DNA from 2 places in the Alteromonas sp. DY56-G5 genome. Region 1 is predicted to be linked to the other one. Evidence: riboswitches for the same ligand, from Rfam matches in the RefSeq annotation. Region 1 holds a riboswitch; the other holds the start of a gene.
What was found. A riboswitch is a leader RNA that binds a small molecule or an ion and turns the genes downstream of it on or off. The one in region 1 is predicted to bind thiamine pyrophosphate.
Positions count from the first base shown of each region.

Region 2: another riboswitch for thiamine pyrophosphate. It lies ahead of thiC (phosphomethylpyrimidine synthase ThiC); the one in region 1 lies ahead of NO989_RS20320 (TonB-dependent receptor).

Region 1 is NZ_JANHZQ010000067.1:619-8,132, reverse strand. It holds gene NO989_RS20345 (alanine acetyltransferase) at 1-384, opposite strand, end outside; tRNA gene NO989_RS20340 (tRNA-Trp) at 703-779, opposite strand; gene NO989_RS20335 (phosphotransferase) at 991-1,842, opposite strand; gene pnuC (nicotinamide riboside transporter PnuC) at 1,799-2,443, opposite strand; gene NO989_RS20325 (hypothetical protein) at 2,443-2,706, opposite strand; gene NO989_RS20320 (TonB-dependent receptor) at 2,724-4,814, opposite strand; TPP riboswitch at 4,870-4,973, opposite strand; gene NO989_RS20315 (acyl-CoA thioesterase) at 5,104-5,529, opposite strand; gene NO989_RS20310 (GNAT family N-acetyltransferase) at 5,589-7,514, shown strand, end outside.
Region 2 is NZ_JANHZQ010000005.1:11,178-18,691, reverse strand. It holds gene NO989_RS03475 (uroporphyrinogen-III synthase) at 1-512, shown strand, start outside; gene NO989_RS03470 (uroporphyrinogen-III C-methyltransferase) at 513-1,685, shown strand; gene NO989_RS03465 (heme biosynthesis HemY N-terminal domain-containing protein) at 1,682-2,857, shown strand; TPP riboswitch at 2,969-3,080, shown strand; gene thiC (phosphomethylpyrimidine synthase ThiC) at 3,355-5,265, shown strand; gene thiE (thiamine phosphate synthase) at 5,262-6,863, shown strand; gene NO989_RS03450 (ThiF family adenylyltransferase) at 6,856-7,514, shown strand, end outside.

The sequences.
Region 1 (7,514 bases):
TGACTGTGAAGCACCTGTTTCGGTTTGCCCTACTTTCCCTTCATCGTGCGACGCACCAGGTGTGGAAAGTTTTGCTGCCCCGCCGTCTTTAGGCTTAGCCTTATCTTTCGCGCTACTGCCAACATTTGCCCGCAACTGAGCAAGACGTGATTGCTTTTCTTCTTGAGATATTGGCGTTGAAGGTGGCTTATTGGTTTGAGCGTTTTGGCTGAAGGGTAATTTTGTCGATGAACTACTAGCAGTGCCGACGTTGCGTTGTACTGCATTAGTATTGTTTTGTTTCGCTTGGTCTTCCTGCTTTAGCTCAGTGTAGGCTTCTTTGGTGATCCAAACCGGGATCCCCATTTCTTGTAAAACCGCCTGCTGATATGAAGTAAGAGACATTGCGCAAAAACACCTAACGTGGATAGTTCATTGTATTTGTTTAGTTTACTAAAGTTGCAGGCTTGGTTGAATAACTATCGCGTTCTTTTGCTCGGATTGCACCTGCTGTTTAATGCTCAAGCGCTAATTCATAAGCGTTAATTCATAAGGGTTATTCGCGGGTTTATAATGCCTAGCCCTTGGTATAAGAGGAAATAAAACAGCTGCAGCAAATTAAGCACTAGCAACAGAAACCAATAAAATTGAAGAAGAATCGAAGAAGAATTTAACAAAGAAACAATTTAGGATTTGAACGTAAACGTTCACAAGAAGAGAAAGTGGCAGGGGTGGAGGGACTCGAACCCCCAACCATCGGTTTTGGAGACCGCTGTTCTACCAATTCGAACTACACCCCTAGCGCGCTGTGCATTATACGGATGACATTAAAAAGGTAAAGCCTTTTTATCACTACCATGCACTGCATGCTTAATTAACACGCAATGCGCTGTTTTTTCAATCGAATAACACCAAATAGGCTTTATCCATCACCTGTGTTTTGTCTTATTGCCCGCTTTTAAACCGACTTCTATGCAGCGTCACTTTTAAGTGCGGAGCAGTTTATGACAATTAGACCTTATTGGCGTTAAGCGCAGCAAACCACAGGTCATTAGTGATAGCGACAATCTCGGTGTGCAGATCAAATTTCGCTATCGCGTCGTGCTCATCGATATTCATTAGCTTGGCGTAATGCTTAACGAGCTCTCTACTTTCATTGATTTCAAGTTTATTGATAAGGCAGCAACTTGCTAAATCGAAGTAGCGGTTTCCCATGGCGGCATATTCCCAATCAATAACTTTGAGTGAGTTATCTGCGCTCAGTAATAAGTGATTAGTTAGCAAGTCATTATGACATAACACATAGTCGTCATCGTCTTGTTCACTTTTTATTACTTGTTTTTGCAATGATTGGGCTTTTAAATAAAGTTCACTGCTCATATCGAGCTGTGCAACATCAATATAATGCTGCCATCTTGATGCTAAATCTAATGGCCTAGCGGTAATGGGCAAAGAATGAATACGAGCGAGGGTGTTGGCCAGCTCAAGCATTGAAAGCGTCGCACTGTCACTGTGCTCTAGCCACTGCTCAACCCAAATGGTTTCATCATCGCTTAACCATATAGGTTGCGGCGCTACTCCCAACCTATAAAGCTGTTGCTGCAAAGCAAATTGGTGCGCACGATTAACCCCACTAAAGTCATCATCGCCCATCCATTTCACCGCTAAGTCGACAGGGTTATGATCCGACTTTGGTTGCCCACTACTTTGAAGGTTATTTGCAATCAAGGGTAACTGACTATCTGCGAGCTCTTGAACGCGGTAAACGTGATTTACCGCTCCAGCAGGGTGTGACGAAATTTTCGCACTGTCGCTAAGATTAAGCGCCTTTTGCAGCGTGGCGATGATATCCAACCTGTTCACCTTGTTTTTTATATTGTACTAGCCACTGGTAATACCCAAATACCGCAAAACCAACATAGCCTAAGAACAGGCAAGCAGATAATGCATAACCCACTTGCAGGTATAAATAGGCGGACGCTAAATTGATGAAAAACCAATAAACCCAGTTTTGCAGGATTTTATGCGCCACCATAAATGTTGTGACTACACTCAATAAATTAATGCTCGCATCTAATAGTAGGTACTCACTATTGAACTGTGATCCTGCCACCTCAGACAGAACCCAAGCGAGCAATAACATACTCGGCACAATGAGCAAATGAGCCCAGAACGGCCAATAAAGCACTGGCTTAACATCGCCGTCTTCCGCCCCTTTCGACCACTGATAATAACCGTATCCCGCCATTATCATATAAAAGAAGTTAAGCGCAGACTGAAATGGCAAAGTCACCTGCCAGAATAGCCAGGTGTAAATTGCGGTACTCACAAAAGCGCACAGCCAACACCAGCTGTTCTGTTTTGCGGCTAACAGCACATAGGCAATAGCGAGGACAACCGCTACCCACTCTAACAGTGAAGTAGCGGCAATTTGTGAGGTAAACTCAGAAAAAAAGCTAGCCATTAAGATGATTTTCTAGATTGCATGGCATCGAAGTTTAAGAACTTGGCCACGAAAATAGCTTGCCCCACTTCTTCATGGGTCCTTTGCATTTCTTCACCAAGTACTTTCATAACCACACCATAGTCACCTGTAACCTGCGTGCTGGTTGAGCTTGTTGAAACTGTAATATCACTGTAGCTATTTAACCTATCAATGAAATCTTGAATAGGTGGAATGTATTCGTTAACCAATGGGTACAACGACAGTTCAACCATAACTTGCATGTCTGTTTCCTTTTATTTTAAAACGCGTAATTAACAGTAACGCCAAACTGACGACCGTTACCTATTTGGTAATATGGCTCATCGAAGGCATACTCATCGCGAGGGTCGTTGCTGAAACCACCGAATCCACGGGTGTAGTACTCACGATCAAAAGCATTTTGTACCCACAGTGATGTCTGCCAATCACCGTGTAGCACCACAATCTCCGAATTAACCAGCGTAGTACTTGGCGAGGTTACATCATGGCCGTCAGAAAAACGGTATTCGCTTTTGTAATCTACATCTACACGCCAGAGCATGTTATCTGTAAGTGCGTACTCACTATACAGGTTTGCGGTCCACTTAGGTGATTGAGCCTGTCTTTGCTCAGACACTTCAGTACCGTCTGCAAGCGTATACCCTTCAAAGGTAGCGCTTAGATATCCAACACTTGCATCTAGCTGCCATGCATCACTAGCAATCCAGCTAAGCTCCAGCTCGGCTCCTTTGTTTGTTCCTAAATCAGCATTATCAATAATGTCTACGAACCCTGCCGTACCGTCATCACGAGTGATAACGTCAAAATCGCTCACCTGAGTATCTTTTCTATCCATATAGAAAATTGCAGCACGAGCAATTAGGTCAGGCGTAAGTAATGGACCCTTTACACCTATTTCGTAGTTCCAGTTATATTCTTCGTCGAAGAATCGCTGATTGTCATTCACGCGGCTGTCGGGGTTAAAGCCTGCACCTTTATATCCGCGTGAAATACTGCCGTAATAGAAGTGATTGCCCTGCGTATACTGAAGCGCGACTTTCCCGCCTACCATGGTGGTGTCGAACGCGCGAGTAAGTTGGTTGTTATCAGCGTAATCAAAATCGTAGCTTTCTACTCTTAACCCTGCTACCAGTACTAAATTTTCGTTCAAACGACTTTCAGTCTGAGCATAGATAGCGGTCGTCGTAGGCGTGTATTCACTGGCAAAGTCACTATCCAAATAAGTGTATTGACGTAGCAGCTTTTCTTCCGTGCTTTTATAAAATACGCCTATTGTCCAGTCAGTCATACCATCAAAAAGTGCGGCACTGTCAGACGACACGAAACGCATCTCGCCGGTCTGTGTTTCTACCTCGCGATAATAGGCGTCAAAAGACGTGTAACCCCACGGGTGAAACCCTGTGAATGTCCAGTCTTCATCGTAGCCATAAGCAATATTGTGAGAAGCATGGGTGGCAATTAGAATAAAGTCGCCCGCTGCTGTATTGGTTGTAGAGCGCGCGCTAACAGCGTGGGTTTGGTGTTCGTCAAATCCTGGTTCATCAGACAGCGTTTTGTTGTCATTGTCTAGCGAGAATGCATCGTAACCGTTATCGATATCGTACCAGCGATAAGTAAGTGCAAGTGTGGTTCGCTCATCTACGCTGCCTTCAACGGCAAAGCGCAGTGCGGTTTCATCGATATTCGCGGTATCGCTTCTATTTAAGAACGTATTTTCTACAAAGCCATCACTGCGATTATGAACCAGCGCAACACGATAGCCCCAATCCGTGTTGATATCATCACCAGTGGCGCCTTCAATACGGTAACTCTCTTTGTTCCCAATGCGGGCTTCAACGTAGTCTGGGGCGTCGCTACCCACGTCATTACTGGAGAGTTTAACCGCTCCGGCCAAAGCACCTGTGCCGTATAAGGTAGCCTGAGGTCCGCGATATACCTCTAGTTGTTTAGTATCAAAAATAAGACCTGCCGCAGCAAGGCCTGAAAAATCAAATTCATCGACGATAAAGCTTACAGAAGGATTGATAGGCTCGGCGAACTGACTACGCTCTCCAATACCGCGAATTTGCACGAAGCGGCCGCGAGACGCACCAGCTGCAAAGTTTACGTTTGGAATACTGTTTAGCACACTGTCGATATGGCTCGGCTGTCTACTGCGAAGACGCTCTTGATCTAAAATGGTCGCGCTAGCACTTAACTGGTCGAGTGTAGTTTGGCGAAAATCACCAGATACGATGACGCGCTCAATATCTGATGGCGTGCTATCTGAAGTGTTACTTACATTGGTTTGTTGCGCATAGGCCGCAACGGAACTAGCAAGCAGTGAAAGTGTGAAAAGTGTTTTATACATGGGATCTCTTATTCTTATTTAAGAAAAAAGATCCGGGTCTAACGGCAGGTGATAAGGCTATATTGTGAACCATCCCTACGCCGGTATTATCCGGATCAGGTTTAAGGGTTCCCACGAATGTGGATCTCAGACCGAAAACGGACACCCCTTGGTATAGTGTTGCGCGGCTAAAACTAGCAAACTCAACTTCTGCGACGGAGTCTACCAGTTCGATACACGCCGTCAAGCAGATAAGACGTTAAGCTAACGTAAGGTTTTATATATGATATAAGGCGTTGAAAGCTTAGGGCTATTCAGCGTCAATATTCATATTTAGGCGACGTACTTCATCGTCAGTTTGTGCTTTTAAACCTTCCAACGTTTTGCCGTGTGCGGTTGGTTGACGCGTATCAGGGTCAACCTTTACGAAAACGATATCGTCTGCAAAACAGATGGTTTTCTTGGTTGCTTTGTTGCGTACCAAGCAGCTTACGGTAATAGATGTGCGGCCTACAGCTTTAGTTTCTAGACCAAACTCTACGATATCACCCTGCATAGCCGGTGATTCGAAACTAATTTCACCAATATGCTTAGTTACCAAGCAATTAGTTTCTAGCTGACAAATAGCCCAAATTGCAGCTTCTTCGTCTATCCATTCTAACGCGCGGCCACCGAACAAAGAATTGGCGTAATTAAGGTCGTTTGGCATAACTAGACGCCGAGAAAGAAAGCGCATTCGAATTCCTCATAATAAATCGCTACTATAGCGTTAGATTATACCGAAAAAACTGATTCATGGCGCTAACTCAATTACGCGAATGGCTATTAGCCCCCTACTTTGAAAATAGCGGCGAAAATGGCTGCAAAAAAAGCTCTCACGCTTCACACTTATCAAACGTGACTTGCCCGCTTCACCGGAGAATGCTTGTAATATCTGGCAATGATGATTTTTGTGAAGCTGCCATACGTAGCGTTCAAGCCTTTGTGGATGAAGTTTCATCTATAAGCGTTGTGAATTTTGCTGGCGATACACTTAAGGGAAAGAACCGCAAACAAGTACTGGGGAGCGAATGTGACATTGCCACATTAGACTGTCGCGATTCATTCAAACCTGGCGACGTGATGGCAGTGGCGGGGATCGTTAAACGCAGTGGTTGTTTAATACTTATTTGCCCTGCATTGAGTGAATGGGTCAACAATATTTCGGTCTCGTTCCTGTCGGAGGGGTTTACGCTTACACAGAGCCGATACCTCGAACGTTTTATAAAGCACCTGCGCAACAACGACTACGTGGCATTTCACACTGAAGAAAAAACCACGCTTCCAGATACGGCTATGTACCGTATTAGCGAAGGCTTAACATCAAACGTCTATAGAGGCTCACTATTTAAATCAGAAGAGCAAGAGCAGGCATACAGTCGTTTATATCAAGCACACTCACTTAATAAACTAAACGCGCTGATTACCGCCCCAAGAGGCAGAGGCAAGTCATCATTATTAGGTATATTCATTGAAAGCCTAATCAGACAGGGTAAAAATGTACTATTAACCAGTGAACGCTTCGATAATGTGAAGAACGTGCATTCACGTATTCAACAGTACGAAATAGGCGGTGCCAAAACACAACAACCATCCACCGCTAACATTCAAACCCAACAAAGCCTTGATGATAAGAATGAGGCAGCGACGTTTGGCAGTGTAAAATGGGTGCCCCCTGACAGTGCCTTGTTATATACCACAGAAGATGAAAAGTACGACGTTGTAATTGTTGATGAAGCGGCTTCAATCCCCCTCCCGGATGTATACCGGATCATAGCCAACCACAAGCAGTGGGTGCTTAGTACTACGCTTTTGGGTTATGAAGGTTCAGGCAGTGGTTTTATTCACAAACTCATCCCTAGTTTACCGCCATCAGCTATCCATTTAAGACTATCAACGCCGTTACGATGGTTCGAACATGATCCCATTGAAGCCTTTTTCAATACGACTTGTTTATTTGAGGACAGAGATGCGGCGCGCAATATTGGCGAGATTAATTTCAAAAACAGTATTAACCCACCGATAGATTACGATTTTTCCATAAGTTCGTTTAAAAGCATTTCCGAAAAGGCGCTTCAGCAAATAATGTCGCTACTTTCATTAGCCCATTATCAAACTACGCCCGATGATTTTATGCGCTTGATGGATAGCCCGGATGTACTTGTTGCCATACTTAAATTCAACGACAACGTGATAGGTGCTGCAATCATAAACGCTGAAGGTAGCGACTACCTGAACGATACCGCATTGGGGATTGCGTCTGGAAAGCGTCGTCCTAAAGGGCATTTAGGTGCACAGCGACTTGCTCTGTTGTCTGCTGATGCAAAAACAGCAACGTTTAGATATTGGCGTATTAACCGTATTGCCGTCGATACGCTTGCGCAGAGTAAGGGTATGGGCAGTTACTTGCTACAAAGAGTTAGTGATGAAGCCAAGAAGCAAAGTATTGACGCTATCTGTACTTCTTATGGAACGACACTTAAGTTAGACAGTTTTTGGAAAAGAAATGGATTTGAGATTGTAGACTATGGGCGAAAGCCTAATAAAGCCAGTGGAGAAACCAGTGCACTAGCGTTATATCCTCATTCCAACAGAGCAAAAAAACTGCTTTCTGAATTGGTAGCGCTAAAAGAGAGCTTTAAATTCGATAACCAGTTAGACAACGTGCCCATTAGCATACTG
Region 2 (7,514 bases), on a different contig from region 1:
CTAACGACTTACCATTGATCATAGCTGTGGGCGATGCCACTGCACGAAAATTACAAGCGGGACTTCAGGCGTTTTCATCGACGCAGGTTGCTATTCCCGAAGCCCATACATCCGAAGGTATACTGGCAATGCACCAACTTAATGAGGCAAACTGTCAGCATGTCGTTATCATTAAGGGTGAAGGTGGGCGCGACGCCATAGCCACTGGATTAGACGAAAAAGGTATTTTAGTGAATAGCTTTTGCGTTTATAAAAGAGAGCAACTTACAAGCCCAATTTACACAAAACGGTGGAAAATGGGCGAAGTTAGCGGCATTATCGCTACAAGCGAAGCAATGGCACTGCAACTAATTGCGCAATTTGGCCAAGCACTTAAATCAATTAAATGGTTAACAGTGAGCGACCGAATTGCCAAAACCCTCACTAGCCAAGGCATTAAAGAGGTAGCGGTTTGTCAGCGAGCCACCGATCAGGCACTCATCGCCTGGGTAAAGGATAACTGGGAGTATTGAATGGCCAACAACAATGAAAGTAGCCCACAAAAAGAGGAACTCGTGAAAGTGGAAGCTGAAAAAGACGTTATCGAATCTTCTGCCACGCACAGTGAATCAACATCGTCGGGGGCTGCTAAAAAGAAATCGTCGGGAAATGGTCTACTGTGGTTTGTTGTAATCATCCTTTTCCTTATTGTGCTTGGTATGGCTGGCGCAGGTTACTGGTATTACATGCAGCAACAGTCGGCAAGCAAGGACTCTGAATCTGCACTTCAAACGACGACCTCTCAGCTAAACACTATTGAGCGTGAGCGCGCTGGTCTTGTTGCCTCTATCGACAAAGTAGCTCGCACCAACCAGACGTTAGAAAGCACGGTAGCCGAGTTAAAAGCGCAAAACGAAAAGCTGACGCTGCAAGCTGAATCGACGCTTGAACAACTAAACAATATGGAAGGTCGCCGCCCGGCAGACTGGCTCATTGCTGAAGCTGATTACTTAGTTCGCATGGCAGGCAGAAAGCTTTGGTTAGAAAACGACGTACGCACAGCAATTTTGCTGCTAGTTAACGCAGATAAACGCTTAAAGTCGTTGGCCGACCCATCGGTACTTCCGGTTCGCGCAAACCTTGCTGAAGACATTCAAACACTTCAACAGCTTAACCCTGTATCACAAAGCTCCGTAGCCCTTGCGCTTACAGGCATGATAGCGCAAATAGATAAGCTACCACTTGATACCTTTGAAAAACCACAAGACGCCAATGCAGAAGACACAACCTTATCGGAGTCTGCTGACGACTGGCAAGAGAACCTTGCAAAGGTGTGGCGTTCACTGGTGAACGATTTTCTTACTATAAAAACTATTGAGGGCCCGGTTGAACCGGTGCTTTCACTAGAAGCCCAGTTCCTAGCAAAAGAGCAGCTTCGTCTGCAGCTTATGCACGCGCAAACCGCCGCGCTTCAGGGCGATGCAGGGCTTTACAACCAGTCGCTTCAATACGCTCAAACGTTAATTATTGAAAAGTTCGACACCGAAAAAAGCCAGGTAACGGGTTTTGTAGATGCACTACAAAACCTCATTGCTACCGATGTATCGCGCCCAATACCTACAGAGCTAGCGTCACAAAAACCGCTAGAGCGTTTATTGGATAGCCGCGTTAAGCAGGTGTTCGGACAAGGAGCAAGTGCACTATGAAATGGTTAGCTATTGCCCTTGCGGTATTAGCCGCATTCGTTGTTGCACTAATTGTTGGCCCAATGTTGTTAGGCGATAAGGGCTACGTACTAATATCACTGGGTAACACCGCTGTTGAAATGACGGTGATTAGCTTTTGTATTTTAGTGATAGGTGCCGTCATTGCCTGGTACGTACTATCTCGACTGGTATTGTGGGCGTTAAGCCTGATCACAGGTTCACATAAATGGTTCGGCACCTTAGGTGAGCGCAAACGTAAGCGTGCGTTTTACGACGGCTTACACGCAATGGCTGCAGGTGATTTTGATACGGCTCAAAAGGCGCTAAGCAAAACCACCAACGGCGATTTCGAAGGCGTTAACTATTTGGCGTCAGCGCAAATTGCTTTTGCCAATAACGATTTAGCCAAAGCCCGTTATTTCCTTGTTCAGGCAACTGACTTTCCAAAAGCGAAAGTAGCCGCAACGGTCATGCACGCGCGTATTGATATGGTTGAAGAAAAATACGATGCGGCACTAGAGAAACTTAACGAGCTTGACGAGCAAGAGCGCGAGAACAAGCAGGTTGTGCAGTTGAAAGCGCAAATTCTTGCCAAGTTAGGTAAGTGGCAAGTACTTCAGGAGAATTTGTCAGGCTGGCGTAAAGCACTGCCCAAAGCAGACTACACTACATGGAGCCAGCGCATCGCCAAAGGTAAGTTTGCCGAAATTGCCAGCAAACAAGGCGCTGTCGAGCTTAAATCGTATTGGGAAACCCTACCTCGTAAGCTTCGTCACGACGATGCTTACCGCGCGGCTTACATTCAACAGTTACTTGACCAAGGTATGCATGCCGACGCACAGAATTTGCTAGTTGAATGGCAAAAGCGTGGCCCGAATAGCGCCCTGTTTCCGCTGTTCACGCAGCTTAATATTCCTGATGCATCGCCATCACTACGACTGCTTGAAAGCTGGATAAAGCAAGACGAAGAAAACGTGTCGCTATACTCCACGCTAGGCCAAGTTGCATTTAACTCAGGCGATGATGTGTTGGCAGAAAAAGCCCTGCTTAAAGCCACTAAAATGAAGTCGCGCAAAGAAGACTTATTGCTGCTGTCTGCAATTAGCGAACGCAAGCACGACACAGCCACTGCACTTCAGCTTTACAAGGAAGGTCAGCAGCTAGCCAGCTAGATGAATATTCATTTAGCTTTCTGGTAGTACTTGTATTACCCGTAAAATTGAAGATATAGTAAAAAGGAATTCTCAATTCGGGTTGTTTCAACAACAACCCGAATTGACTTAAACAACTTGTCGGAGTGCTTCACTGGTAACCCAGTAAGCTGAGACCGCGAAAGTGGGATCCGTAGAACCTGATCAGGCTAATACCTGCGAAGGGAACAAGAAAATACAATGTGCACAATGTTAAACCGTGGTTTAGCGTTGTGAAGCGAAGTTGTTTTGCTGTTGATGATACAGACACATCCATTACGGTGCTGCTCGTCACTCAAGGTAAACTGTTCAAGTTTATCCCCAAGTAAACATCAACGGTGTAAAGGGCTGTAATCACCAAAACCTTTACCAACAATCTCGCTAAAGTAACGGGATTATTCCCCTCTACACTTACACTTTGTATTCTCCTTCACTCCTGACAAGCATTTTTAGAACCTAAATTTACAAGGTAAAATGCTATGTCGAACAGACGCGAACAGCGCCAACAAGCACAACAATTCATTAATGAACTTGCGGGCGAAGCTTACCCAAATTCAACACGCCACTACGAGTGTGGCAGCCGTGACGATATTCGTGTGGCCATGCGCCTTATTCACCAACACGACAGTTTAGTGGGTGGTACTGAAAACAACCCTATTTTAGAGCCAAATCCGCCAATTCCTGTTTACGACACTTCAGGCCCCTACGGCGACCCACAAGAAAACATAGATGTGCACAAAGGCCTAGCTCCGCTTCGCCAAACGTGGATTGAAGAGCGTAGCGATACCCTTGAATTAGAGGGCGTTTCGTCAAGCTTTGCAAAAGAGCGTGAAAACGACATATTTACCGAAGATTTCCGCTTTATTCGCAGCCGCAAACCACTAAAAGCAAAAACAGGCAAAAACGTTACCCAGCTTCACTACGCAAGACAGGGCATTATTACCCCTGAAATGGAATACATTGCCATTCGCGAGAATATGGGTCGCCAAGCCATTAAAGATGCCGAACTGACGCAGCAGCACAAAGGTGAACACTTTGGTGCGAATTTACCCGATACCATCACGCCTGAATTTGTACGCCAGGAAGTGGCCGCAGGCCGCGCCATTATTCCATGCAACATCAATCACCCCGAGTTGGAACCAATGATTATAGGGCGTAACTTTCTAGTAAAGATTAACGCAAACATTGGTAATTCAGCAGTCACCTCGTCTATTGAAGAAGAGGTAGAAAAGCTGGTGTGGTCAACGCGCTGGGGCGCCGATACCATCATGGATTTATCTACCGGCAGAAACATTCACGAAACCCGAGAGTGGCTGCTGCGAAACAGTCCTGTTCCTCTTGGCACCGTGCCCATCTATCAAGCGCTAGAAAAAGTAAACGGTGTAGCCGAAGATTTAACGTGGGAGATGTTTAAAGACACCCTAATTGAGCAAGCCGAACAAGGCGTAGACTACTTCACCATTCACGCTGGCGTGCTGCTTGAGTACGTACACCTTACCGCAAAGCGAGTAACCGGCATTGTATCGCGCGGCGGTTCGATAATGGCAAAGTGGTGCTTAAGCCACCACCAACAAAGCTTTCTGTATGAGCACTTTCACGATATTTGCGAAATTTGCGCTAAGTACGATGTGGCGCTGTCGCTAGGTGATGGCTTGCGCCCTGGTAGCGTAGCTGACGCTAACGACGACGCGCAATTCTCTGAATTACGTACCCTTGGTGAGCTGACGAAAATTGCATGGGAGTACGATGTTCAGGTAATGATTGAAGGCCCGGGGCATGTGCCAATGCATATGATTAAAGCGAACATGGAAGAGCAGCTTAAGCACTGCCACGAAGCGCCGTTTTATACCCTTGGCCCCCTCACCACCGATATCGCTCCTGGCTACGATCACTTCACTTCAGGTATAGGTGCCGCCATGATTGGTTGGTATGGCTGCGCAATGCTGTGCTATGTAACACCTAAAGAGCATTTGGGCCTACCTAACAAAGAAGACGTTAAACAGGGGCTGATCACCTACAAAATTGCAGCCCACGCTGCCGACTTGGCGAAAGGACACCCAGGTGCACAAATTCGCGACAACGCCATGTCGAAAGCACGCTTTGAATTCAGGTGGGAAGACCAGTTCAATTTAGCTCTCGACCCGCATACCGCGCGCGCTTATCACGATGAAACTTTGCCGCAGGCGTCTGGCAAAGTTGCGCATTTCTGCTCTATGTGCGGCCCTAAATTTTGCAGCATGAAAATTTCTCAGGAAGTGCGCGATGTGGCTAAACAAGCAGAGCAGCAAGAGTTTGAGAAAGAAAAAGGAATGAAAGACATGGCCCAGGCATTCAATCAGTCTGGCGCAGAGCTTTATCACACTGCAGATAGCAAGGTAGAGCTACCATGATGGCGAAAGCGTCCATAAGCCCTGCACCCAACAACCTCACAACTGCACTTCCTGTAGTGTGGTGTGTGGGAGGCGTTGACTGTAGCGGTGGTGCGGGCGTTACCCGCGACGCCATTACATTGGCCGATCTGAACATCCATGCTTGTGTGCTCACTACACAACTTACCGTACAGTCCAACTCAATCATGCTTAGTAAGGAAAGCATGTGCGCGTCGGCATTAAATCAGCAGTGGCAGGTGCTGTTTGAAGATACCCCACCACGCGCTATTAAAATTGGCGCTATTGCTAATGATGAGCAAGCGCTGTTGTTGTGTGCACGTATTCAAAAAACATCTAACCCTCGCCCCTTCGTTGTATGGGACCCTGTACTGTCTACCTCGTCCGGTGGCGTGCTGAGTGAGTTAAGCGAAAGCGTAGTTGACGAACTGCTGAATACGGTAGATATCGTTACGCCAAATATCGATGAGCTTGCGTGGCTCACCCATTTGCCTGTTGTTGATGAAGCGAGCTTGCTAACTGCAATCAATCGGCTAAGGGGTAAAGGCGCAAAGAGCGTTTACGTTAAGGGCGGTCACGCCCACTGGCAAAAAAACGTGAGCGATATTTTTGTTTGTGCCTCTCACACTCTTCGTTTTAGCCAGCCGAAATACGCTAACGGCAACCTTCGCGGCACAGGCTGTATGTTAGCCAGCGCATTAGCGGCATTCATTGTTCACGACTACTGCATTGAAGACGCACTTACGCTTGCTAATGCTTACGTCAGCGAAGTTCGCAACAATACACTACCAAAGCAATGCGCAGCGGCTAACGCAAACGCCATAAGTAACGAATTAACCACCTACTTTGCACAAACCAACGGCTTTCCCACAAAACCAGAGAGCTTTCCGCTGGTGACCTTTCACCAACGTGGCGCCACTGCTAATGAAAAAGAGCATGATAAGGATACCCTTCTTAAAGCCTCGTCTTGTAAAGAAGCCCACTTTCCTGCACTTACTCATACTCATTTAGGCATCTACCCTGTAGTGGATAGTGTGCAATGGATAGCCCGCCTCTGGCCAACGGGCGTAAAAATCATGCAGCTGCGGGTTAAACAAGGCTCCCAAGAAGACATTCGTCAGCAAATAAAAGAGGCAATAGAATTGGTGAAACACACCGACTGCCAATTATTCATTAATGACTACTGGGAACTGGCTATAGAACTCGGGGCTTACGGAGTTCATTTGGGACAAGAGGATATCGACACCGCAGACCTAAACGCCATCCGTAGTGCGGGTTTACGGCTTGGAATATCAACGCACGGCTTCGCTGAAATTCAACGTGTTCGCGCTTTAAACCCGTCTTACATTGCCCTTGGTCATATCTTCCCCACCAATACCAAAGACATGCCTTCGAAGCCCCAAGGTGTAGCACGTTTAGAAAAGTATGTGCAGCTTTGCGATGGCATTCCCACCGTTGCTATTGGTGGTATTAACTTATCGCGTATAGGTGATGTAGCTAAAACCGGCGTTAGCGGCATTGCTGTGGTAAGTGCAATCACTCAGGCAGCACACCCACTGAAAGCCTACCAAGCATTGGTTCAGGAGGCTGGGTTTGCTTAGTCATTCAGCTACTCATTCACTTAGTCACTCAGTAGGCCAGCAGTTAGCGCATCAGGATATACGTCGCTACAGCAGACAACTCTTACTCGATTGCATTGATCACGACGGACAGCTTAATTTGGCGGGTGCACACGCTGTTATCGTTGGTTTAGGTGGATTAGGCAGCTTAACCGCCCGCTATTTAGCAGGCGCAGGCGTGGGCAACATTACACTTATAGATGGTGACACCGTCGACATTAGTAATTTGCAGCGCCAGATAAGCTACAACGAAATGCACCTAGGAGAGCTAAAAGCCAAGTCGCTTTACAATGAACTGCGTAAAGTGAACTCGCATTTAAACATACAGTTTAAATGCTTATTTGCTGATAGTAACAACTTACCAACCTTGATTGCATCAGCCACCTGCGTGCTGGATTGCACCGACAACGTTACGGTACGAAGACAGATAAACCTGGCGTCATTTCGCGCCTCTATTCCGCTTTTTATTGCCGCAGCCAGTGGACTTACCTGGCAAGCGCTGAACTTGCCTCAAAACTCAACCACCTGCGGTTGCTACGAGTGTTTAGTGAATAATGTTGCCGTACGCGAAGATTGCGTTAGCAAAGGTGTACTGGGCCCCGTTGTAGGCATGGCAGCGTGCCACCAAGCTAC